One region of the Luteimonas sp. A537 genome, then DNA from elsewhere that is predicted to be linked to it. Evidence: predicted binding sites of a transcription regulator. Region 1 holds the regulator's gene; the other holds the start of a gene.
What was found. The regulator sigma-54, encoded in region 1, starts transcription at its own class of promoters, with help from an activator protein. The targets are predictions, from matches to a motif close to TGGCACGNGCNTTGC.
Positions count from the first base shown of each region.

Region 2: a site for sigma-54 is predicted at 5,453-5,467, ahead of glnA (type I glutamate--ammonia ligase). Genes of this name have one in related genera too.

Region 1 covers NZ_JBSVRH010000001.1:410,612-417,735, reverse strand. Annotated here, with positions in the region: gene rapZ (RNase adapter RapZ) at 1-431, opposite strand, end outside; gene hprK (HPr(Ser) kinase/phosphatase) at 431-1,387, opposite strand; gene ACW7GZ_RS01945 (PTS sugar transporter subunit IIA) at 1,384-1,857, opposite strand; gene hpf (ribosome hibernation-promoting factor, HPF/YfiA family) at 1,876-2,205, opposite strand; gene ACW7GZ_RS01935 (RNA polymerase factor sigma-54) at 2,313-3,740, opposite strand; gene lptB (LPS export ABC transporter ATP-binding protein) at 3,776-4,495, opposite strand; gene lptA (lipopolysaccharide transport periplasmic protein LptA) at 4,495-4,980, opposite strand; gene lptC (LPS export ABC transporter periplasmic protein LptC) at 5,012-5,575, opposite strand; gene ACW7GZ_RS01915 (KdsC family phosphatase) at 5,572-6,123, opposite strand; gene ACW7GZ_RS01910 (KpsF/GutQ family sugar-phosphate isomerase) at 6,134-7,124, opposite strand, start outside.
Region 2 covers NZ_JBSVRH010000005.1:77,129-84,252, forward strand. Annotated here, with positions in the region: gene ACW7GZ_RS13555 (YheT family hydrolase) at 1-552, shown strand, start outside; gene ACW7GZ_RS13560 (tetratricopeptide repeat protein) at 613-2,679, shown strand; gene ACW7GZ_RS13565 (YbhB/YbcL family Raf kinase inhibitor-like protein) at 2,711-3,325, shown strand; gene ACW7GZ_RS13570 (META domain-containing protein) at 3,460-4,320, opposite strand; gene ACW7GZ_RS13575 (undecaprenyl-diphosphate phosphatase) at 4,388-5,197, opposite strand; gene glnA (type I glutamate--ammonia ligase) at 5,528-6,937, shown strand; gene ACW7GZ_RS13585 (N-acetylmuramoyl-L-alanine amidase) at 7,044-7,124, shown strand, end outside.

The DNA of each region.
Region 1 (7,124 bases):
GTGTCGATGATGACGTCGGCCAGCGAGACCAGCGGGCGCAGCACCTGGCGTTCCAGCGCGATGGCATCCGACAGGGCCAGTCCAAGCCGGGTCAGCGGGTGCCGGCGGCGGGTGTCGGCGTAGCGCTTGAGCAGGATGTCGTCGATGGTGTCGAAGAACACCAGCTTCGGGTCGAAGCCCATCGCACCGACCGCGGACAGCCACTCCGGGATGCTGGCAAGGTCGCCGCGGCTGCGCACGTCGACTCCAACCGCGAGCTTCTGCGACGCGCGCTCGGGATGGGTGGCGCTGCGCACGAAGTCGGGCAGCAGCTCCGCCGGCAGGTTGTCGACGCAGTAGAAATCGAGGTCTTCGAGGGTGTTGAGGGCAACGGATTTGCCGCTTCCGGACATGCCGCTGACGATGATCAGCGAGTTGTTGGCGGTGTTCATTACATGCCCCGCTCAAGGAAGTGGGAGTGGCGCGCGAGGAAGGCCGAGGCCGGGTCCACGCCCTTGGCGCGCAGCACGTGCACGCGGGTCGCGGCTTCGGTCAGCACCGCGAGGTTGCGGCCGGGCATCACCGGCAGGGTGATCATCGGCACGTCCAGGTCCAGCACGCGGCGCGCGCCGAGGTCGCCGGTCAGGCGCACCATGCCGCTGGGGTCGCGTGCCTCGCGGGTGTCCTCGGGCCGTGCGAGATGGACGATCAGGCGCAGGTACTTGTTCCGCTTCACCGCGGTGTCGCCGAACATCTCGCGGATGTTGAGCACGCCAAGGCCGCGCAGCTCCAGCAGGTCCTGCAGCAGTTCGGGACAGGTGCCGTCGAGGACGTCGGGGGCGATCTGCGCGAACTCGGGGGCGTCGTCGGCGACCAGGCGATGGCCGCGGGTCACCAGCTCCAGCGCGAGCTCGCTTTTTCCGGTCCCGGACTCGCCGGTGACCAGCACGCCGATCGAGTAGATCTCCATGAACACACCGTGCAGCGTGACCCTGGCTGCCAGCGCACCGGCCAGGTGGTACTGCAGCACGTTGTACAGCTCATGGCCGCGGCGCTGCGACGACCACAGCGCGATGCCCGACTCTTCGGCCATCTCCACCAGGTCCTCGGGGCAGGGCTGGCCCTTGTTGACCACCAGCGCCAGCGGCCCGAACTGGAGGATCTTTTCCAGTGTTTCCCAGCGTTGCCTGGGTTCCAGGCCGTCGAGCCAGGCAAGCTCCTCGCTGCCGAGGATCTGCACCTTGTTGGGATAGATGATGTTGAGGTATCCGGCCAGCGACGGCCGGCGCGACACGGTGTCGACCGACTCGAGCTGGCGCGTGGCGCCGGCCCGGCCGGCGAGCCACTTCAGTTCAAGCCGTTCGCGGAGCTGGTCGAACAGCGCCTGCGCGGTGATCACCGCCTTCATGCCGATCGCGCCTCGGACGACCCACCCGAGCGCAGGAGCAGCGCACGCAGCGCGTTGATGTCCGGTGCGTGGCGTACTGACTGGCGGAAGTCGGTATCGGCGAACCGGCCCGCCAGTTCCGACAGGGTATCGAGGTGCTGCTGCGTGCGATCGCCGGGCACCGCCATGGCGAAGACCAGGTCCACCGGTTCGCCATCGCGCGCATTGAAATCGACCGGGTTCGCCAGCCTCAGGAAGGCGGCAAGCGGTTCGCTGCAGGAGTCGCTGCGGCAGTGCGGGATGGCGACGCCGTGGCCAATCGCGGTGCTGCCGACGGCTTCGCGGCCGCGAAGGCCGTTGGCGATCAGCAGGGTCCATTCCGGAGAGTCGCCGCCCAACAGGCGGGCGGCGACATCCAGGACCTGGTCACGGCTGCCGGGCGACACCACCTGCACGATGCGGCTGGCGGAGAGCAGGTCGGTGTATGGCATCCCCGGGCCTTCTGTGCCTCAGCCGAACTCGCCGTCGCGCACGGGATTCCCGCCGCGGCGATGGTGGTCGATCATTTTCTTCTTTTCCTTCACCAGCATCCGGTCGAGCTTGTCGGCGAGCAGGTCGATGGCCGCGTACATGTCGGCGGCGCGGGCATCGGCGTGGAGCGTCTTGCCGGCCACGCTGACGGTGGCTTCGGCGCGGTGGTCGGGCTTGTCGATGCTGAGCTGGGTGCGGACCTGCAGCGGCGGGTCATACAGCCGCGACAGGCGGCCAAGCTTGGTCTCGACGTAGTCGCGCAGTGCCGGGGTGACGTCCATCTGCTGGCCGTGGGTCTCGATGAGCATCGCAACCTCCTTCTCGGTGGGAGCCACAGCATCGCGCATGGCGGCGCAGTGGGTGTCATGGACAGGTTAACCCAGCCTCCGGGGGGCGGGAAGCGTCGACGTGGCGTTCAGGCGATCCGCACGCGCTCGTGCGAGGACGGGATGTTCAGCGCCTCGCGGTACTTGGCCACGGTGCGCCTGGCCACGGGAATGCCGCTGTCCTTCAGGCGTTCGGCCAAGCGTGCGTCGGAGAGCGGTTTGCGCGGATCTTCCGCATCTACCAGGCGCCGGATCATGTCCTGGATCGCGATGCTGGAGGCTTCGCCGCCGCCGCCGGTGTCGATTCCCGAGGCGAAGAATGCGCGCAGCGGGATGGTGCCGCGCGGCGTGTGTACGTGCTTGCGGGCAACCGCGCGCGACACGGTGGACTCGTGCATGCCGATCTGCGCCGCGACTTCGCGCAGGGTCAGCGGGCGAAGCGCCTGGGCACCGAACTCGAGGAAGCCCGACTGCTCGCGCACCAGGCAGTGGACCACCTTGAGCAGGGTTTCGCCACGGGCCGCGAGGTTCTTCAGCAGCCAGCGCGCTTCCTGCAGCCGTCCGCGCAGGTAGCCGGCGTCGGCGCCGACGGTGTGCTGCAGCATCTGTTCGTAGCCGCGATGGATGGTCAGGCTGGCGTGGCGGCCGCCGGCCAGCGACACCTTCCAGATGCCGTTATGGCGCGAGATGCTGCAGTCGGGCACCACGTAGGTGTCGTGCGGCATGCCGCCGATGCTGGAGCCGGGCCGCGGGTCGAGGCTGCGGATCAGCTGCAGCGCCATGTTGGCTTCGTCCTCGCTGCAGTGCAGGGCGTCGGCGAGGCCCGGGGCGCCGAGTTTGGCGATGCGTTCGATCAGGGTGGCCACCGCGCGCCGTGCCACCGCGTGGCCGGGCGTGTCGGGGGGCAGGGCGTCCAGCTGCAGCAGCAGGCACTCGCCGAGGTCGCGCGCGCCGACGCCGGTCGGGTCCAGTCGCTGCACCCGCTGCAGCACGGCGCTGATCTCGGCTTCATCGCACTGCAGGTCGGGGGCCATCGCTTCGGAGATGGCGGAAAGTGGCTCGCGCAGGTAGCCATCGTCGTCGATGGCGTCGACCAGGGCCTCGCCGATGGCGAGTTCGCGCGGCGACAGGTGGCTGAGGTTGAGCTGCCATGACAAATGGCCGCGCAGGGTTTCGGACTGGGCGATGCGCTCGGAGGCGTCGCTGCCCGCATCACCGTCGCCGCCACTGCTTCCACGCCCGCTGTCGGCCCATGCGCTGTCGCGCTCGACATCCCAGTCATGGTCGCTTGCCGCGCTTTCGGTCCCGGCGCGCTGGTCGTCGCTGCCGGATCCGTCTTCCGCCGATGCGGACAGTGGCGAGGATTCGTCCCATTCCAGCAGCGGATTGCTCTCGACGGCCGCAGTGATCTCGGCTTCAAGTTCGGGGATCGGGAGTTGCAACAGATGCAGCGCCTGACGCAGCTGCGGCGTCAGTACCAGGTGCTGTCCCAGCGATGTCTGCAAACGAGGCTTCACGGCGTTCCCGATCAAGCGGGGACGCACCCTCCGGTTTACAGTCGGAAGGACTCCCCGAGGTAGACCCGGCGCACGTCCGGGTCGGCCAGCAGCGCGTCCGGAGCCCCCTGCGCGAGCACGCCACCATCACTGAGGATATACGCGCGGTCGCAAATGCCCAAGGTCTCGCGCACGTTGTGGTCGGTGATCAGCACGCCGATGCCGCGATTTTTCAGATGGCGGACGATGCGCTGGATCTCGCCGACCGAGATCGGGTCGACGCCGGCGAAGGGTTCGTCGAGCAGGATCAGGCTTGGACGGGCCGCGAGTGCGCGGGCGATTTCCACCCGCCGCCGCTCGCCGCCGGAAAGGCTCGCGCCATGCTGGCCGGCCACGTGGGTGACCTGCAATTCGTCCATCAACGAGGCGAGTTCGGCCTCGCGGCCCTTGCGGTCCAGGTCTTCGCGCAGCTCGAGCACCAGCATGATGTTGTCGGCCACGCTGAGCTTGCGGAACACCGAAGGTTCCTGCGGCAGGTAGCCGACGCCCAGGCGCGCGCGCCGGTGCATCGGTTCGCCGGTGATGTCGCGGCCGTCGAGCACGATGCGTCCGGCATCGGCTGGGACCAGGCCGACGATCATGTAGAAACAGGTGGTCTTGCCGGCGCCGTTGGGGCCGAGCAGGCCGACGACTTCGCCCGCTTCCAGGGTCAGCCCGAACTCGCGCACCACTTCGCGCTGGCCATAGCGCTTGCGCAGGCCTTCGGCGACCAGCATCAGCCGCCGTCCTGGCCGTCCTGGCCGTCCTTGGCACCCTTGGGCAGGATGCGGGTGCGGATCTGCTGGCCGTCCTGGCCGCCACCCTGCACGCGGCCGGTGGCCATGTTGTAGACGATGCGACCGCCGGCCATGGTGCCGCGGCCGGGCTGGTTGATCTCGACGTTTCCGGTGAAGACCACGGTTTCGGTCTGCAGGTTGTAGTCGACGGTGCTGGCGGTGGCATCGATCGCGCCGCCGTCGTCGAGGTCCTGCTGCAGGCGCACCGGCGACCCCGTCAGGATCACCTTCTGGATGTCGCCACCGCCGCGACGCACGTCGGCCTTGGCGGCGCGCACATCGAGGGTGCCCTGCACGATGCGCACGTTGCCGGTGAAGACGCAGGGACTGCCGTCGTCGGCCAGCGAACAGTCCTGGCTGTTGGAGGTCAGGTCCATCGGCTGGCTGCGGTCGCTGGATTTCGCCCACGCGGGCGCGGCGGACATCGCCGCGGCGATGGCGAGAAGCGTCGTGAGGCTAGCGGCGCGTGGGGACATAGCGGGTCTGGACCTTGGAGGTGAGCTGGAAGCGTTTGTCGGCCAGGTCGGCTTCCATGCCCGTGCCGCGCATTGTAGTGCCGGGCTGGGTGATGGTCACGGCGGCGTCGCTGCGGGCCCGGCGCTGGCCCGGGAACACGTCCAGGGCCTCGGTTTCCATGCGCATTTCGCGGGTGCCGGCGGGGTCGGATACCACCACCACCTCGCCACGCAGGCGCATCTCCTCGCTGTCGGCGCTGATCCAGCCGGTGGCTGCGCGCAGGTCCCAGTACAACTCGCTGCCTTCTTCGGGCAGCAGGAAGACCGGTTCGCGCAGCGACATGGTTTCGTCCACGGGATTGCGATGCAGGTGCGGGGCGCGGAGGGTGAAGGCTTCCCGGCCATCGCTGTCGAGCGACACCAGCTGGAAGTCCTCGAGGATGTAGTCGGAGCGGTCGCTGGTCGTGGTCGCATCGTCGACTTCGGCGTGCTGCCGCCATGCCGACCAGCCGCTGGCGATCGCGGCAACCAGCAACACGAGGATCATCGCGGCGCGCCAGTTCATTGGCGCGCCGTCCCGGCGTCATCGACGGCGTCGTCGCTGCGCGCGGCCAGCAGCAGGTCGCAGAACTCGCGCGCCGCGCCGCGGCCACCGCGGGCCGAGGCCTGCCAGTGCACGCGGCCGAGGATCGCGGGATGGGCGTCGGCCGGCGCCGCGGCCAGGCCGGCGCCGGAGAGCACGGCGAGGTCGGTCAGGTCGTCGCCCATGAACGCCACCTCGTCGGCGGCCAGCCCCAGGCGCTCGCGCAGGCCGTCCACGCAGGCCTGCTTGTCCTTGATGCCGGTGTGGGCCTCGACGCCGAGGTCGCGGGCGCGGATTTCCGCCGCCGGGCTGGTGCGCGCGGTAACGAACGCGACCGCGATGCCGGAGCGGCGCAGCAGCGAGATGCCCAGGCCGTCATGGACGTGGAAGGCCTTGGTCTCGGTGCCGTCGCTGGCGATGTACAGGCGGCCGTCGGTCAGGGTGCCGTCGACGTCGAAACAGACCAGCCGGATGCGCGCGGCGCGCGCGAGCAGCCCGGGGGAGGGGGAGGCGGGAGGCGAGGTCGACATGGACGCGCGATCACACCACGCGCGCGCGCAACAGGTCGTGAATGTTCAGCGCGCCGACCGCGCGGCCATCGCCGTCCACCACCACCAGCCCGCCGATCTTGTGGGCTTCCATCAGCTGCGCGGCCTCGGCGGCGAGCGCGTCGGGACCGATGGTCCGCGGGTCGCGGGTCATCACGTCCGAGATCGGCGTGGTGCGCACGTCGATGCCGGCGTCCAGGCTGCGGCGCAGGTCGCCGTCGGTGTACAGGCCGAGCAGGCGGCCGTCGCCATCGACCACGGCGGTCATGCCCAGCATCTTGCGGCTGATCTCGGCCAGCGCTTCGCTCACGGTCGCGTCGGCGTGGATGCGGGGCACGGCGTCGCCGGTGTGCATGACGTCGGCGATGTGCAGCAGCAGGCGTCGACCGAGCGCGCCGGCGGGGTGCGAGCGGGCGAAGTCGTCGGCTGTGAAGCCGCGCGCCTCGAGCAGGGCCACTGCGAGCGCATCGCCCATCGCCAGCGAGGCGGTGGTGCTGGATGTCGGCGCCAGGTGCAGCGGGCAGGCCTCCTCGGGCACGCTGACGTCGAGGTGCACGGCCGCCGCCCGGGCGAGCGTGGAGCCGGGGCGCCCGGTCATCGCCACCAGTGCGTTGCCCTGGCGCTTGAGCACCGGCAGCAACTGCAGCAGTTCGTCGGATTCGCCCGAGTAGGACAGCGCCAGCACGATGTCGGCGTCGGTGACCATGCCGAGGTCGCCGTGGCCGGCTTCGCCGGGGTGCACGTAGAACGCGGGCGTGCCGGTGGATGCCAGGGTGGCGGCGATCTTGCGCGCCACGTGGCCGGACTTGCCCATTCCCGTGCAGACCACGCGGCCGCGGCAGGCCAGGAGCAGGCTGCAGGCGCGCGAGAAATCGCCATCGATGCGCGCGGCCACGGCCGCGAGGCCGCGGGCCTCGATGGCGAACACACGGTGGCCACTGGCCGCGAAGTCATGCGCGGCCGCGGCGTTCTCGGACTGTTTT
Region 2 (7,124 bases), on a different contig from region 1:
GTCGCGGGGCATTCGCTGGGCGGCAACTTCGCGTTGCGCCTGGCGCTGCGTGCGCCCGCCGCTGGGCTGTCGCTGGACGGGGTGGCCGCGGTCTGCCCGGTGTTGGACCCGGCGCGGACCATGGACGCGATGGAGCGGGGATTCCCCCTGTACATGCACCACTTCGAGCGCAGCTGGCGGCGCTCGCTGGTGCGCAAGCGCGCGCTGTTCCCCGATCGCGTGGGCTTTGACGACGCGGTGCTGCGCCTGCGCATGCGCGCGCTCACCGAATGGCTGGTGCTGCGGCACACCGACTTCGGCAGCCTCGAGGCGTATTTCGACGGCTATTCGATCGCCGGCGATCGCCTGGCTGGGCTCGCGGTGCCGGCCTCGATCCTGACCAGTGCCGACGATCCGGTGATCCCGGTGGATGACTTCCATCGCCTGGTCCTGCCTGCACCGGCGCGGTTGGAAGTGGCCGGTTGGGGAGGCCATTGCGGCTTCATCGAGGGACCGCGGCTGGATGGCTACGCCGAGCGCTGGGTGGTCGGACGCCTGGCCGGCGAAGGCTGAGCGGGACGGGCGGCTACAATCGGGGTTTTCGGCGCGCCGCGCCGGCAGGACGGCCTTCCCATGCAAGAAAAGATTCTCGACGCGCTGCGCCGCGGAGACACCCGGACCGCGCTGGATGCGGCGCGCACCCATGCAGCGCAAGCGCCCGGCGACGTGGACGCCCAGCGCCTGCTGGCGCTGGCGCTTCGTAGCAGCGGCGACCTCGACGGCGCGCGCGACGTGATCCTGGCGGCGATCGAACTGGCTCCCGATGCCGCCGAGCTGCACATGGAACATGCCACCCTGCAGCTCGGCATGCGTGACCTGGAGGCGGCGCGGCAGGCGATGGGCGCGGCGGCAGGCGTCGACCCGAACCACTTTGCCGCCTACGCCATGCGAGCACACCTGGCGCTGGCGGGAGGGGACATCGCCGAAGCCGAGCGCCAGCTGCGCCTGGCCGAGCGGGTCGAGCAGGATCATCCCGAACTGCAGGCGCTCGGCGGCATGATCGCGCTGCGCAAGGGCAACAGCGGCGCCGCCATCGCGCAGCTGTCGGCCGCGCTGCAGCGGGTACCCGACGATCCGCTGACCATGCAGGCGCTGGCGTTCGCGTACTTCAAGGAGGAGCACTTCGCCTTCGCCGAACAGGCCTTCCGCAAGCTGCTCGATTTTCCGCCGCTGGCCAATGACGCGCGCCTCATGCTCGCGCTCACGCTGGCCCGCCAGCGGCGCCCGGTCGATGCCATCGACGAACTTGCCCCGCTGCTGGCCGACCAGGCCACGGCCACGCTGCAGGTGCGGCGTTTCGTCGGCGAGCTCGAACTTTCGGCGGGCCGCCCGGCGCGTGCGCTGCAGCACCTGCGCGAGGTGTTCGCGGTGCAGCCGGGCGAACTCCGGGTCACCACGGCGATCGCCGAGGCCTGGCGCCGGCTTGGCGCGACCGACGAAGCGCGGAACATGCTTGATGCGGCGCTGGCTACTTCGCCAGGAATCGATCTCCTGTGGTACGTGCGCCTGGTCTTCGATCCGCTTGGCGACGTTGCCGCCGGGCTGATCGAGCGCTGGCGCCAGCACAGCCCGGAATCGATCGATGCCCTGGAAGCGGAGATGAAGCTCCACGCCATCGAAAACCGCCCTGCCGGGACCGAAGCCGCGGCGCGGGCGCTGCTTGAACTCGAGGCGGACCACTTCGACGCCGGAATGAAGCTGGTGGACGCGCTGCTGGTGACCGACCCTGCCGAGGCGCTGCGGCGCATCGAGTCGTTGCTGGCGCGGGAAGACCTGCACCCGGACGCCAGGGCGACCCTGGAAATGGGGCTGGGCCTGGCACGGCACCGCGCAGGTGACTTTGCCGGCGCGCTGGATCACTGGACCCGGCGCATCGCGGCGGGACCGGGCAATCGCCTGGCATTGCCCAGGGCCACCCCGGCACCGGCCGAGTGGCCCGAAGCCGCGGCGCCGGTCGCCGCGCCTCCGGCGGTATTCCTGCTCGGCCTGCCGGGTGCGCTGGCCGAGCGCGGCGCGCGGCTGCTGAAGGTCGTGCCGGCGTTCCGCGACGACCGCGTCGGTGCCAAGCCGCCGGCCGACATCTTCCAGGACATCGGGTCGTGGGCGAACGTCGCTTCGGGCAAGTTCGATGCGCCTGCGGTGATCGCCACCTGGCGCAAGGCCCTTCCGGGGCGCGGCATCCATGACGCGGTGATCGACTGGATGCCGTGGTGGGACAACAGCTACACCGCCGCGGTGCGCGCGGCGCTGCCCGAAGCGCAGCTGTTGGTCATGCTGCGCGACCCGCGCGACATGCTGATGGACTGGATCGCATTCGCCGCGGGTACGCCGTTCGCGGCGGAATCGCCACGGGTCGCGGCCGGCTGGCTTGCCGCCGCGCTCGACCAGATCGCCACCCTGCACGAGCAGAACCTGGTGCCGCACCGCCTTCTTCGTGTCGATGACGTCGCCGACGACCCTGCCGGAATGGCCGCCCTGATCGGCAGCGCGCTGGGCAGCAACTTGCCGCCGCCGCCAGCCGGCCTGTTCGGTACCCCGCGCTTTGCCGCCGGTGACTGGCGCCGCTATGCCGACCAGCTTGCCGGCCCGTTCGCGGCGCTGGCGCCGGTCGCGCGCCGCCTCGGCTATCCCGAAGCCTGACCACGAGGACATCACCATGACCGCCACCGCCATGCACATCGCCAGCGAAAGCTTCGACCACGGCCAGCCGATTCCCGCCGGGTTCGCCTTCGGCACGCCCGACGGCCTCGGCGGCAACCGCAACCCGCAGCTGTCCTGGGGCGGTGCGCCGGCAGGCACGCGCGCGTTCGCGCTGCTTTGCATAGATGCGGACGCGCCGACCGATCCGGCGCTGGTCGCCAATGACAAGGTCGACATCCCGGTCGAACATCCGCGCGGCGATTTCATGCACTGGGCGATGGTCGACATCCCGCCACAGGTCACCTCGATCGAGGCCGGCAGCTGCAGCGACGGCGTCACCAAGGGCGGCAAGCGGACGCCACCGGGGCCGTCGGGCACGCGCCAGGGCCTCAACGACTACACCGGCTGGTTCGCCGGCGACCCGGACATGGGCGGCGACTGGTCCGGCTACGACGGCCCGTATCCGCCGGCACACGACCTGCGCCTGCACCGTTACTTCTTCCGCGTGTTCGCCCTGGACGTCGAGCGCCTGGAGCTGCCCGGGCGCTTCACCGCCGGCGACGTGCTGCGCGCGATGCAGGGCCACGTGCTGGCCGAAGCCGCCACCTGGGGCAGCTACGGCCTGCATCCTTCGCACACCGCGTAAAGGCGACATGGCCGCGATCCGCGGCCCACGAACCCGCCGTCCACGAACCTGTAGGAGCAGCTATAGCTGCGACCAGCAACCGGTGAATGCCGTGTCGCGGTCGTGGGCTTGGCGTGTCGCGGCTATAGCCGCTCCTACTGGGGTTTTGCCTGCTCGGTGCGGGCGACTTGCTCGCTCTCCACCACCATGTCCAGCACGTTCACGATGGAAGAAGCGTCCGCGGGCACGTCCTGGCGCCGGAAACGGTCCACGCGCAGCACGTTGCGGACGCCGGGCTGGTGTTCGTAGCCCTCGATCTCCTCGTACAGCGGGCCCCATTCGCCGGTGCCGCGCTTGAGGCCCTCCGCGTCGTACTCCAACTCGCGGACCTCGAGGCAGCGGTGGTCGGGCATCAGCGGGTGGTGGCAGTCGATGCGCTCGGCGGCGACCTCCAGGAACACGCGCTCCGGTTCGCCACCGTGGCGGGTGCGCGCGTTTGGCGCGCCGCTGAAGGCCAGCGTATCGCCCAGGGCATTGACCAGCCGCAGCCGCGGCGCCTCGCCGGCTTCGATGGCGAGCGCATGGCTGCCGGCCAGGCGGGTATGGGTTTCGCGTTCCATCGCCATCAGCGGCTCGGCGCAGGCCATCTGCGTGCTGATCATCGGCCCCAGCGTGAGTTCGCCGGCGGCGAGGTTGAAGTCCGCGCCCATGCCGTTGCATGCGTTGGTCACCGAGACCCGGCCCTCGGCGAAGTCGAGCTGCAGCGGGGCCTCGGCATTGCCGAACAGCGCGTCGATGCGGGCGCCGTCGGCGGCGGTGGCCGAGTCCAGTTGCCAGTGGTAGCCACCGAGGGTGGTCGCGACGTCGGGGGCAGGTGCGTGGCCTGCCGGTGCCGGAGCCGTTTCCGATGCCGGCGCGACGGCCGGCGTGGAGGCGGACGGGTCGTCGCCCGTGCCGGGCGAACAGGCCGCGAGCGCGAGTGCCAGTGGCAGGGCGAACAGGGACGGGTGCTTCATCGGTGACCTCCAGGGGCAGGGATCCGGGCGAACGCGCGACGGGGCCGGACGGGGTCGGGCGCCGGCGTCATTCGCCCATCGGCAACCACAGCAGCAGTGCCGCGCCCAGCAGGATGCGATACACGGCGAAACCGGTGAACCGGTGGTGTTCGATATACCCCAGCAGCCATTTGACCACCATGAAGCCGGTGATCGTGGCCGCGGCGAAGGCGATGCCGACGTCGGCCCAGGCTTCGCCGCCCAGACCGCCGTCCATCGCCAGCTCCATGAAGGTGTATGCGCTGGCCGCGAACATGGTCGGGATGCCGACCAGGAACACGAACTCGGCCGCGGCCGTGCGCCGGCTGAGGCCGAACAGCATGGCGATGAAGATCGCGGCCGCCGAGCGCGAGGTGCCGGGGAACACGCCGGCCACCACCTGCGCCAGTCCGACCAGTACCGCGATCGTCCACGTGACCTCGGTGCCGTCGGGGCTGCGGCGCTCGGCCACGCGCTCGGCGACGATCATCCACACGCCGCCGATGATCAGCGCCCAGGCGATCGGGCTCACGGTTTCCGGCAGCTCCCAGCCCAGCAGGCGCACGGGCAGTCCGACGAGTGCGGTTACCAGGAAGGCGACGGCCAGCTTCATCGCGTAGTCGCGGTTGCGGGCCTCGCCCAGGCCGGTGACCAGGCCGGTGACCAGGCCGGTGATGCGCTCGCGGAACACGAGGGTGATGGCGAGGATCGCGCCGGCCTGGATGACGATGTTGAAGAAGTCCGAGCGCGCGCCCAGCCAGTGCTGCGCGATCAGCAGGTGGCCGGTGCTGGAGATCGGGAGGAATTCGGTCAGGCCTTCGAGGATGCCCAGCAGCAGGGCGGCCAGCGGGTCGGTCATGGGTCGGGATCCGGGCGGTGGAGGGGAGGGCGGGATGCTTTCATTGGAACTTCTTCGGGAAAGGGTACGAGAAAGTTCCAGTAAGGGCGTCAGCTGTCCCGCAGGGCTACCGCTCCACAGGGCCTCCTGCAGGGGCGAGACGGTCGACGGAACAGGTGCACCTTACTGGTGCGATTGATGGAGTGGCCGCACCATTCGGGTGCAAAAAGGCTTGCAGTCCGCTGCTGATCGTAGTGGGTTCAAGGACTTGCCGCATGGCACGGCGCTTGCGTAACCACTACCGACACCCGGGCGTGCCCGGGACCTGCCCTCGAACATCCGGAGCCGTCCATGTCCATCGAAACCGTCGAAAAGCTCATCAGCGACCATCGGGTCGAATTCATCGACCTGCGCTTTTCCGACATGCGCGGCGTGCAGCACCACGTCACCTATCCGGCCTCGATCATCGAGCCGGCGCTGTTCGAGGACGGCAAGATGTTCGACGGCTCCTCGATCGGCGGCTGGCGCGGCATCCACCAGTCCGACATGGTGCTGCTACCCGACCCCGAGACCGGCTTCCTCGATCCGTTCACCGCCGATCCGACCCTGGTGCTGACCTGCGACGTGCTCGACCCGACCACGATGCAGGCCTACAACCGCGACCCGCGCGGGATCGCGCGCCGCGCCGAGGCCTACCTGAAGTCCAGCGGCATCGCCGACCAGGCCTTCTTCGGCCCCGAGCCCGAATTCTTCATCTTCGACTCGGTGCGCTACGCCAATGACATGGGCCACACCTTCTTCCACGTCGACTCGGAAGAGGCCGCGTGGAACTCCGGCCGCGAATACGAAGGTGGCAATACCGGCTACCGCCCGGGCGTGAAGGGCGGCTACTTCCCGGTGGCACCGCTGGACTCGCTGCACGACATCCGCGCCGAGATGTGCAAGACCCTCGACGCCATGGGTATCGAGACCGAGGTCCATCACCACGAGGTCGCCAACGCCGGCCAGTGCGAGATCGGCACCCGGTTCAACTCGCTCACGCGCAAGGCCGATGAACTGCTGACCACCAAGTACGTGGTCAAGAACGTCGCCCACCGCAACGGCAAGACCGCCACCTTCATGCCCAAGCCGCTGGTCGGCGACAACGGCAGCGGCATGCACGTGCACCAGTCGCTGGCCAAGGCCGGGGTGAACCTGTTCGCCGGCGACGGCTACGGCGGCGTGAGCCAGACCGCGCTGTGGTACATCGGCGGCGTGTTCAAGCACGCGCGCGCGATCAACGCCTTCTCCAATGCCAGCACCAACAGCTACAAGCGCCTGGTGCCGGGCTTCGAGGCGCCAGTGATGCTGGCCTACTCGGCGTCCAACCGCTCCGCCTCCTGCCGCATCCCGTACGTGAGCAATCCGAAGGCGCGCCGCATCGAGTTCCGCTTCCCGGACGCGATGAGCTCCGGCTACCTGCTGTTCACCGCGCTGATGATGGCCGGGCTTGACGGCATCAGGAACCAGATCGATCCGGGTGGCCCCAGCGACAAGGACCTTTACGACCTGCCGCCGGAAGAGGCCAAGGGCATCCCGACCGTCTGCCATTCGCTGGACCAGGCGCTGGAGGCGCTCGACGCCGACCGCGAGTTCCTCAAGGCCGGCGGCGTGATGAGCGACGACTTCATCGATGCCTACATCGCGCTGAAGATGAAGGAAGTCACCGCGTTCCGCTCGGCAACCCATCCGCTCGAGTACCAGATGTACTACGCGATCTGACAGCGAGCACTTGCGGGAGCCGCCATCGCCGAACACTTGTGGGAGCAGCTATAGCTGCTCCTACTGTTGCGGTTGCAAATCTGGCGGGTGGCGGGTGGAATGGGGCATGCGCACCAGAACGATTTTCGCAGCCATCTGCCTTGCCCTGCTTGTCGGCTGCGTGCACCAGCCGGCGCGCAACCCGATC